One region of the Rhodococcus sp. P3_B8 genome, then DNA from elsewhere that is predicted to be linked to it. Evidence: riboswitches for the same ligand, from Rfam matches in the RefSeq annotation. Region 1 holds a riboswitch; the other holds the start of a gene.
What was found. Region 1 has a riboswitch for glycine ahead of AC1D1G_RS12040 (DUF5058 family protein). Riboswitches for the same ligand answer to the same signal wherever they lie in the genome.
Positions count from the first base shown of each region.

Region 2: it holds a riboswitch for glycine, as region 1 does, so the genes downstream of both, gcvP (aminomethyl-transferring glycine dehydrogenase) here and AC1D1G_RS12040 (DUF5058 family protein) in region 1, are expected to answer to the same signal.

Region 1 covers NZ_JBFUGT010000023.1:62,353-66,560, forward strand. The annotation lists gene lpdA (dihydrolipoyl dehydrogenase) at 1-1,077, shown strand, start outside; glycine riboswitch at 1,283-1,374, shown strand; glycine riboswitch at 1,378-1,478, shown strand; gene AC1D1G_RS12040 (DUF5058 family protein) at 1,566-2,294, shown strand; gene AC1D1G_RS12045 (hypothetical protein) at 2,324-3,061, shown strand; gene AC1D1G_RS12050 (amidohydrolase) at 3,113-4,208, shown strand, end outside.
Region 2 covers NZ_JBFUGT010000018.1:10,989-15,196, reverse strand. The annotation lists gene gcvP (aminomethyl-transferring glycine dehydrogenase) at 1-2,376, opposite strand, end outside; glycine riboswitch at 2,551-2,674, opposite strand; gene AC1D1G_RS09950 (MerR family transcriptional regulator) at 2,744-3,364, opposite strand; gene AC1D1G_RS09945 (bifunctional nuclease family protein) at 3,649-4,122, opposite strand.

The DNA of each region.
Region 1 (4,208 bases):
CAGGGCCTCGTCGACTCGTACGGCATCACCGTCGTCAACGGCCGCGGCCGGTTGGTCGGACCCAACGGAGTGGAGGTCGACGACGAGCTGATCACGGGCGCCGCCGTCGTCCTGGCAACGGGGTCGTCGCCGAAGACGCTGCCCGGCATCAGCATCGGCGGCCGGGTCGTCACCAGCGACGAGGCTCTCGTGTTGCCGTCCGTCCCGAAGAAGGCGATCATCCTGGGCGGCGGCGTCATCGGCGTCGAATTCGCCAGTGTCTGGGCGTCGTTCGGTGCGTCGGTGACGATCGTCGAGGCGATGCCACGGCTGGTGCCGAACGAGGACGAGACGATCTCCAAGTACCTCGAGCGGGCATTCCGCCGCCGCAAGATCGCCGCGAAGACAGGTGTGCGGGTGACGGAGGTGACGCAGGACGAGGACGCGGTGTCCGTCACCCTCGACTCCGGCGACGTACTCGACGCCGACGTCCTGCTGGTCGCAGTGGGGCGCGGACCCAACACCGCGTCCATGGGGTACGAGGAGACCGGAGTGATGCTCGACAAGGGCTTCGTGGTGACCAGTGATCGACTGCGCACCACGGTCCCGAACGTCTTCGCGGTCGGCGACATCGTCCCCGGGCTCCAGCTGGCCCACCGCGGGTTCCAGCAGGGCATCTTCGTGGCGGAGGAAATCGCCGGGCTCCGTCCCGAGGTCATCGACGAGACCGGCATCCCGCGGGTCACCTACTCCCACCCCGAGGTCGCGTCCGTCGGGTTGACCGAGACCGCGGCCCAGGAGAAGTTCGGCGAGACCGTCGAGACCGTCACCTACGACCTCGCCGGCAACGGCAAGAGCCAGATCCTCAAGACGTCGGGGGCGGTCAAACTCGTGGTGGCGCCGACCGGGGTCGTCGTCGGCGTGCACATGGTCGGCGACCGTGTCGGTGAGCTGATCGGTGAGGCGCAGCTGCTCTACAACTTCGAGGTCGACGCCGCGCAGGCGGCGAAGTTCGTGCACGCCCACCCCACGCAGGGCGAGGCGCTCGGTGAGGCACTGATGGCAGTGGCCGGCAAGCCACTCCACGTCCACGGCTGACCCCCATGTGAGTGGCAAAGTGTGCTGGCGCACGCTTTGCCACTCACATGGGGTGTTCGGCATGCGAACGCGCACTGGCGATTTCCGACCAGGAACTGCTGTGAGTTAACACGCCGGAACGGTGAAGTCATGCTTTCGTAATACGTCTGCGGAACAGTACGTCTCGAGTCAGTTCGATTCGGAACCATCTCGATGGTTTCTCCCTATGAACCTGGCTGGAGAGTTCCGGGACCGTGTCCCGGGCGCCGAAGGAGCAAGTACCCACAAACTCTCAGGCACCAGGACAGTCAGGGTCGGGAACTCTGGAGAGCAGCGTGTCGGCTGTAACGGCACGTTCACCGACGGGGCACGATGACCACTCGCACGAGTGTGTCTCCAAACTCTCAGGTTACGGAACAGAGCGGGTGTCAGCCGAGGTGATCCACCGGATCACCCTCACATCGCTCGAGCAATCGGTTCACCGGTTGCTCACTCTCCCTGGGAGATTCATGAATGTGACTGCTAGTGGGGCATCCACGGACATCATGGCTGTCGCCAACTCGCCAGTTCTCTGGGTGGCCGTTGCCGGCATCTTCGTCGTCATAGTCGTGCAGTCGGCGATCTACATGACCGCGGTCCGCAAGGTGGCACCCGTCGCGGACATGTCGCCGGAAGACATGAAAGTCTCGTTCCGCTCCGGCGCCGTCTCGGCGATCGGACCGTCCCTGGCGGTCTGCCTCGTGGCGATCGCCCTGCTCGCCCTCTTCGGCACGCCCGCCGTCCTGGCCCGCATCGGCCTGATCGGTTCCGCCGCGTACGACGTGTCCGCGGCCAGCATCGCCGCCGACTCCATGGGCGCGAAACTCGGTACCGACACCTACACCCAGAACGTCTTCGTCGTCGCATTCTTCGCGATGAGCATCGGCGGCGTGATGTGGATGCTGTCCGCGCTCGTCCTCACCCCGCTGCTCAAGCGGGGTGACGCGAAGATCCGCACGGTGAATCCGGCGTTGATGGCGGTCGTTCCGTCCGCGGCCCTGATCGGCGCGTTCGCGTCGCTGGGCTTCCAGGAACTCACGAAGTCCAGCTATCACATCGTTGCGTTCGCCGCCTCCGCGGTCGCAATGGGGATCTGCCTGTTCGTGGCCCGGACGTTCGGCAAGGGCTGGCTCCGTGAATGGGGGCTGGGCATTTCGATCCTCGTCGCCCTCACCGTCACCTACCTGGTCACCTCCTGATTCACGACACGCACGGAAAGGACTTTTCGATGACTACCGACGAAGCCGTAACGGTGTCCACCGGCGCGCGTGAACTCGCCGAGTTCGACAAGACGACGTCCCGCTGGGGTCGGATCACGATGATCGTGGGGCTGCTTTTGTCGATCGGTGCGCCCCTGTACCTGGTGTTCTCGGGTGAGGTAAACGTCACCGCAGGCCAGTTGTGGACCGCGTTCGCCGCGGTGGCCGGGACATTCTTCATCATCTGGCTGGTCGAACCCCTGACCTATTTCCCCATCCTCGGCCCGGCCGCGATGTACCAGGCGTTCATGATCGGCAACATCGCGAACAAGCTGTTGCCGGCCGCGCTGATCGCGCAGACGAACATCGGAGCCAAACCGGGAACCAAGCGGGCCGAACTGGCTGCGGTCCTGGCGATCTGCGGCGCCGCGATGGTGCACCTCGTGTCCCTGGCCGTGTTCGTGGGGCTGCTCGGCACCTGGCTGATCAGCGTGATTCCCGCCGACATCGTGACCGTCACCCGTTCCTACATCCTTCCCTCGGTCCTGGGGGCGGTCCTCGTGCAGGCGATCGTGTCGATGAAGCAGCCCCGGGCCACGGTGGTCGCGCTGCTGGTGGCCGCGGTCGTCACGTTCGTCGTGGTTCCGGCGATGCCGAGCCTCGCGCTGTCGTCCACCGCCATCGCGGTGATCGTGACGGCGGTCCTCGCCTGGTTCCTGCGGAACAAGAACGACCAGAGCCCGGCCGAGCTCGCGACCATCGAGTAAGAATCGATACGCGGAGATATCTCACCTTCACCTGATTCGAAAGAAGGCTCCATGACCGACCTGCCGATTGCGCTCACCGACGAGCTGCGGACGAAGATGCACGACCTCTACTACCACCTGCACGCGCACCCGGAACTGTCCATGCAGGAACACAAGACCGCCGAGCTGATCCAGAGTTCCCTCGTCGCCCTCGGGATCGACACGTTCGTCTGCGGCGGCACCGGAGTGGTCGGTGTCCTGACCAACGGTGAGGGCCCCACGGTGGCCTTCCGCGCCGATTCCGATGGGCTGCCGATCGCGGAAGACACCGGCGTCGACTACGCCAGCGCCGCCACCGGACACCTCGACGACGGCACCGAGGTGCCGGTGATGCACGGCTGCGGCCACGACACACACGTGGCCACCCTGCTCACCGTCGCCGAACTGCTCGCAGGCGCGCGGGAGGCGTGGGCCGGAACGATCGTGTTCCTCTTCCAGCCCGGCGAGGAAACGGCCGCCGGGGCGAAGGCGATGGTCGAGGACGGCCTGTGGGACCGGGCACCCAAGCCGGAGATCGTCTTCGGGCAGCACGTCGGGCCGATGTTGGCCGGCACCGTGCACGTCACGAGCGGCGACGCGATGGCCATGGCCGATTCGCTGAAGGTCACCGTCTACGGCCAGGGGTCGCACGGCTCCCAGCCCCAGGATTCGATCGACCCGATCATCCAGGGCGTCAACATGATCAACCGCATCCAGACCATCGTGTCCCGCGAAGTTCACCCCATGAAGCCGGCGGTCGTCACAGTCGCCACGTTCCATGCGGGGCTGAAGGAGAACATCATCGCGGACCGGGCCGAGTTCACGATCAACGTGCGCACCCTCGACCCCGAGGTGCGTGAGCAGGTCAATGCCGCGCTGCGCCGCATCATCTACGCCGAGGCCGACGCGTCCGGGGCGCCGAAGCCGCTGATCGAGGAGCTGTACACGTTCCCGCGCAACTACAACGATCCCGACGCCACCGCCGAACTCGTCGCCGAGCTGCAGAAAGTGCTGGGCGAGAACAACGTCACGCCGTCGTCTCCGATGATGGGCTCGGAGGACTTCGGTCTGCTCGCCGAGGCGATCGGCGTGCCGTCGGTGTTCTGGATGTTCGGTGGCCACACCGCGG
Region 2 (4,208 bases), on a different contig from region 1:
GACCGGGAAGTACTCGTCCAGGCGGCGCGCGATGTAGTTGGCCGAGGCGATGGCGGTCAGGCTTGCGCGGCGCAGCCCGACGGCGCCCATCATCCGGATGTACGCCCACGTGATCGGGAGGATCGACGCACTGCCGTAGGGGGCCGCGGAGATCGGTCCGGCTGTGCCGAGTTCCGGTGCGAGCGGATGTCCGGGCAGGAACGGCGTGAGGTGGGACCGCACACCGATCGGACCGACGCCGGGGCCACCGCCACCGTGCGGGATGCAGAACGTCTTGTGCAGGTTGAGGTGGCTCACGTCGCCGCCGAACCGGCCGGGACGGGCCAGGCCGACCAGGGCGTTGAGGTTGGCGCCGTCGACGTACACCTGGCCGCCGGCGTCGTGGACGGCGGCGCAGATGTCGGCGATCTCGTGCTCGTACACACCGTGTGTGGACGGGTAGGTGATCATGATCGCCGCGAGGCGCTCGGCATGGTCGGCGATCTTCGCCCGCAGGTCGTCCAGATCCACGTCACCGTTCGGGCGGCAGGCGACGACCTCGACGCGCATCCCGGCCATGACCGCGGATGCGGCGTTGGTGCCGTGGGCGCTCGACGGGATGAGGCAGGTGTCGCGGTGGTCGTCTCCGCGGCTGAGGTGGTAGTTACGGATCGCGAGCAGCCCCGCGTACTCGCCCTGGCTACCGGCATTCGGCTGCAGGCTGACCGCGTCGTAGCCGGTGACGGCCACGAGCCAGTTCTCGAGGTCCTTGATGATGCGGAGGATTCCCGGTGTGTCCCCGGTCGGCGCGAACGGGTGCAGTCCGGCGAACGCGGGCCAGGTGATCGCTTCCATCTCGGCGGTGGCATTGAGCTTCATCGTGCACGAACCGAGGGGGATCATGCTGCGGTCGAGTGCGATGTCCTTGTCGGACAACGCCCGCAGGTAGCGCAGCATCGCCGTCTCGGTGCGATACCGGGTGAAGGCCTCGTGCTGCAAGTAGTCGGATCCGCGGAGCTGCGCGTCGGGGACGGACGTGCCCGCTTCCTCGGTCACGGCGCCTTCGCCGCCGAACGCCGCCAGCACCTGGGCGACGTCGTCGGCAGTGGTGGCCTCGTCACACGCGATGGCGACGTGATCGGCGTCGACGAACCGCAGGTTGATGCCGGCGTCCTTCGCCTTCGCCACCACGTCCGCGGCTCTGCCGGCGACTCGAACGAGGATCGTGTCGAAGAAGTGCTCGTGTACGACGACGGCCCCGGTCCTGCGGAGCGCGGCGGCCAGGGAGTGCGCCGTGTTCGCCACGCGCAGGGCGATCGCCTTCAGTCCCTCGGCGCCGTGGTAGCTGGCGTACATGGCCGCCAGAATCGCCAGCAGCACCTGAGCGGTGCAGATATTCGACGTCGCCTTCTCGCGGCGAATGTGCTGCTCGCGGGTCTGCAGCGCCAGCCGGTACGCCTTGTCACCGTCGGCATCGACGGAGACGCCCACCAGACGGCCGGGGAGCTGACGTGCATGCTTGGTGTGCACGGCGAGGTAACCGGCGTGCGGGCCACCGAAGCCCATGGGGACACCGAACCGCTGGGTGGTGCCGAAGCAGGCGTCGGCCCCGATCTCGCCGGGCGGGGTGAGGAGTGTGAGTGCCAGCAGATCCGCCCCGACCGCGACCAGTGCGCCGCGCTCGTGGGCGGCGGCGATCACGTCGGTGTAGTCGACGATGCGGCCGGACCCGCCAGGCATCTGCGCGAGGACGCCGAAGAAGTCACCGTCCGGAAGGCCGGCGGACAGGTCGGCCACCACGATCTCGATGCCGAGCGGCTCGGCCCGGGTTTCGACGACGGCCAGCGTCTGCGGGAACAGGTCGGCGTCGACGACGAACCGCGGGGACTTGCTCTTGCTCGCCCGGCGCAGCAGCGTCATCGCCTCGGCGGCGGCGGTGGCTTCGTCGAGCATCGACGAGTTGGCGACCTCCATGCCGGTCAGGTCGGCGACCATCGTCTGGAAGTTGAGGAGCGCTTCGAGGCGGCCCTGGCTGATCTCGGGCTGGTACGGCGTGTAGGCCGTGTACCAGGCCGGGTTCTCGATGATGTTCCGGATCAGCACCGGCGGGGTGAGGGTGTCGTAGTAGCCGAGACCGATCATGGACGTCGCCACGGTGTTCTGCGCGGCGAGTGCGGACAGTTCGGCGAGCGCTTCGTGCTCGGACACCGGTGCAGGCAGCGCGTCGAGGCCGTCGGCGATGCCGCCCGTCACCCCGTCCAGGATGACGGCGGGGACGGCCTTCGACGCGAGGTCGTCGAGCGAATCGGCTCCGACCAGTTCGAGAATGTGCGCGAGTTCCGCAGCGTTCGGGCCGACATGACGATCGGCGAATGTACGGCTTCCAGCGTCGATCACGACAACTCCCAAGCAGTTCGGAGGATCAGGACACGCCCCGCGTAGCGGAACGTCCCTCCCCCTCTGTCGCCTGCTCGAATCGAGCGCCTGAGAGATTCGGTACCGTCATTCGGGTGTGAAGACGGCCCTTTCCCCGTGGGCGGGTGGGTGCTCCCACCGCTTTCCAGAGACGTCGGAGCCCGCACGGTCCTGTCTGCCTGAGAGATTGACGGGGAGGTGTTGCTCCTTCGGCGCCCGAACTCCCGCACACACGATGTTTCTGTGCTTGCGGTGCCCGGAACTCTCCCGCACGGCGTCGACGCACCGCCAGTCTATGTCACGGCTGCAGATGGCGGCGCAGGCAGCGCCGCGCTCCGATGGATGCGGGCTAGCCCGTCTTGCGGCTCGCGCGGTTCTTGCGTCGCGACGCCAGTTCGTCCTCGGGGCTCTGTTCGCTCTCGCCGCCATCGGCGCGCTCGGCCGGGAAATCGGCGATGGTGCCGGTCAGTTCGCGCATCGCACCGCTCACCGCGATACCGAAGACACCCTGCCCGCCCTGGAGCAGATCGACGACCTCTTCGGGGGACGTGCACTCGTAGACCGTGGTCCCGTCCGAGAAAAGTGTGATCTTGGCCAAGTCCCGCACTCCGCGCTTACGGAGGTGGTCGACGGCCACTCGGATGTTCTGCAAGGATATTCCGGTGTCGAGCAGACGCTTGACGATCTTGAGGACGAGGATGTCTTTGAACGAGTACAGCCGTTGGCTGCCCGAACCTGCTGCGCCACGAATGGACGGCACGACGAGCGACGTGCGAGCCCAGTAATCGAGCTGGCGGTAGGTGATTCCCGCGATCTGGCAGGCGATGGGGACGCGGTATCCGACGAGGTCGTCGGGCACGGAATCGTCCGGGAAGAGGCCCGGTTGGATCTCCTCGGAGCTGAATTCGGACTCGGCAACGTTGTCGCCGGGCGCAAGATTCAGCGCATTCTCCTGCGGCCGATCTCCCACTGACTACTCCCTCTCGCATGTTGCACTGAACCCGACGATCAGTGCGCCTGTGACGCGCGTCGCCAGTGCCCGCGGCACAGCCACAGCACATCGAGCGGCGCAAGCGCCACCAGTGACATCGAGCAAGTCCGTACCCTGAACCTACTCAGCGTACGCCCGATACAATCTGCAGGGCAGAAAATCACTGCACTGAACGCTATGACTCCGAAGAGACGGGGTCAACGCAACGCGCCGGAGGAACCTCAACCGTTACTCCGCGCCCGAGGCTTTTCCGACGGCGCAAACTAGCCGTCGGTTGCCTTGAAATCGTCCGGCGACACGGACTCGAGGAATTCCTTGAACTTCTCGACCTCGTCCTCGCGCTCGTCGGGCATAACCAGACCGGCCTCCGTGAGTACCGCTTCCTCGGCGAAGATCGGCACCCCGATTCGCAGTGCGATGGCGATGGAGTCGGACGGGCGGGCCGAGACGCGGGTGTTCTGGTCGAACACGAGGTCGGCATAGAACGTGCCCTCGCGCAGGTCCACGATGCGAACTTCCTTCAGGGTGCGACCGAAGGCTTCGATCAGGTTCTTGATGAGATCGTGGGTCAGCGGACGCGCAGGCTCGACGCCCTGCTGTTCGAGTGCGATCGCGGTGGCCTCGGTCTGGCCGATCCAGATGGGCAGGTACCGCTCGCCGTCGGTTTCACGCAACAGCAGAACAGGTTGACTTTGGGGTTGCTCGACACGAACTCCGATCACGTGCATTTCGCTCATCGCGTCTGCCTCCACCCTGCAATGGTCCGTCCGCGGCACACAATGCCGTACCAGGATTCTATTCGATTCGTGTCTGCTCTTCGACC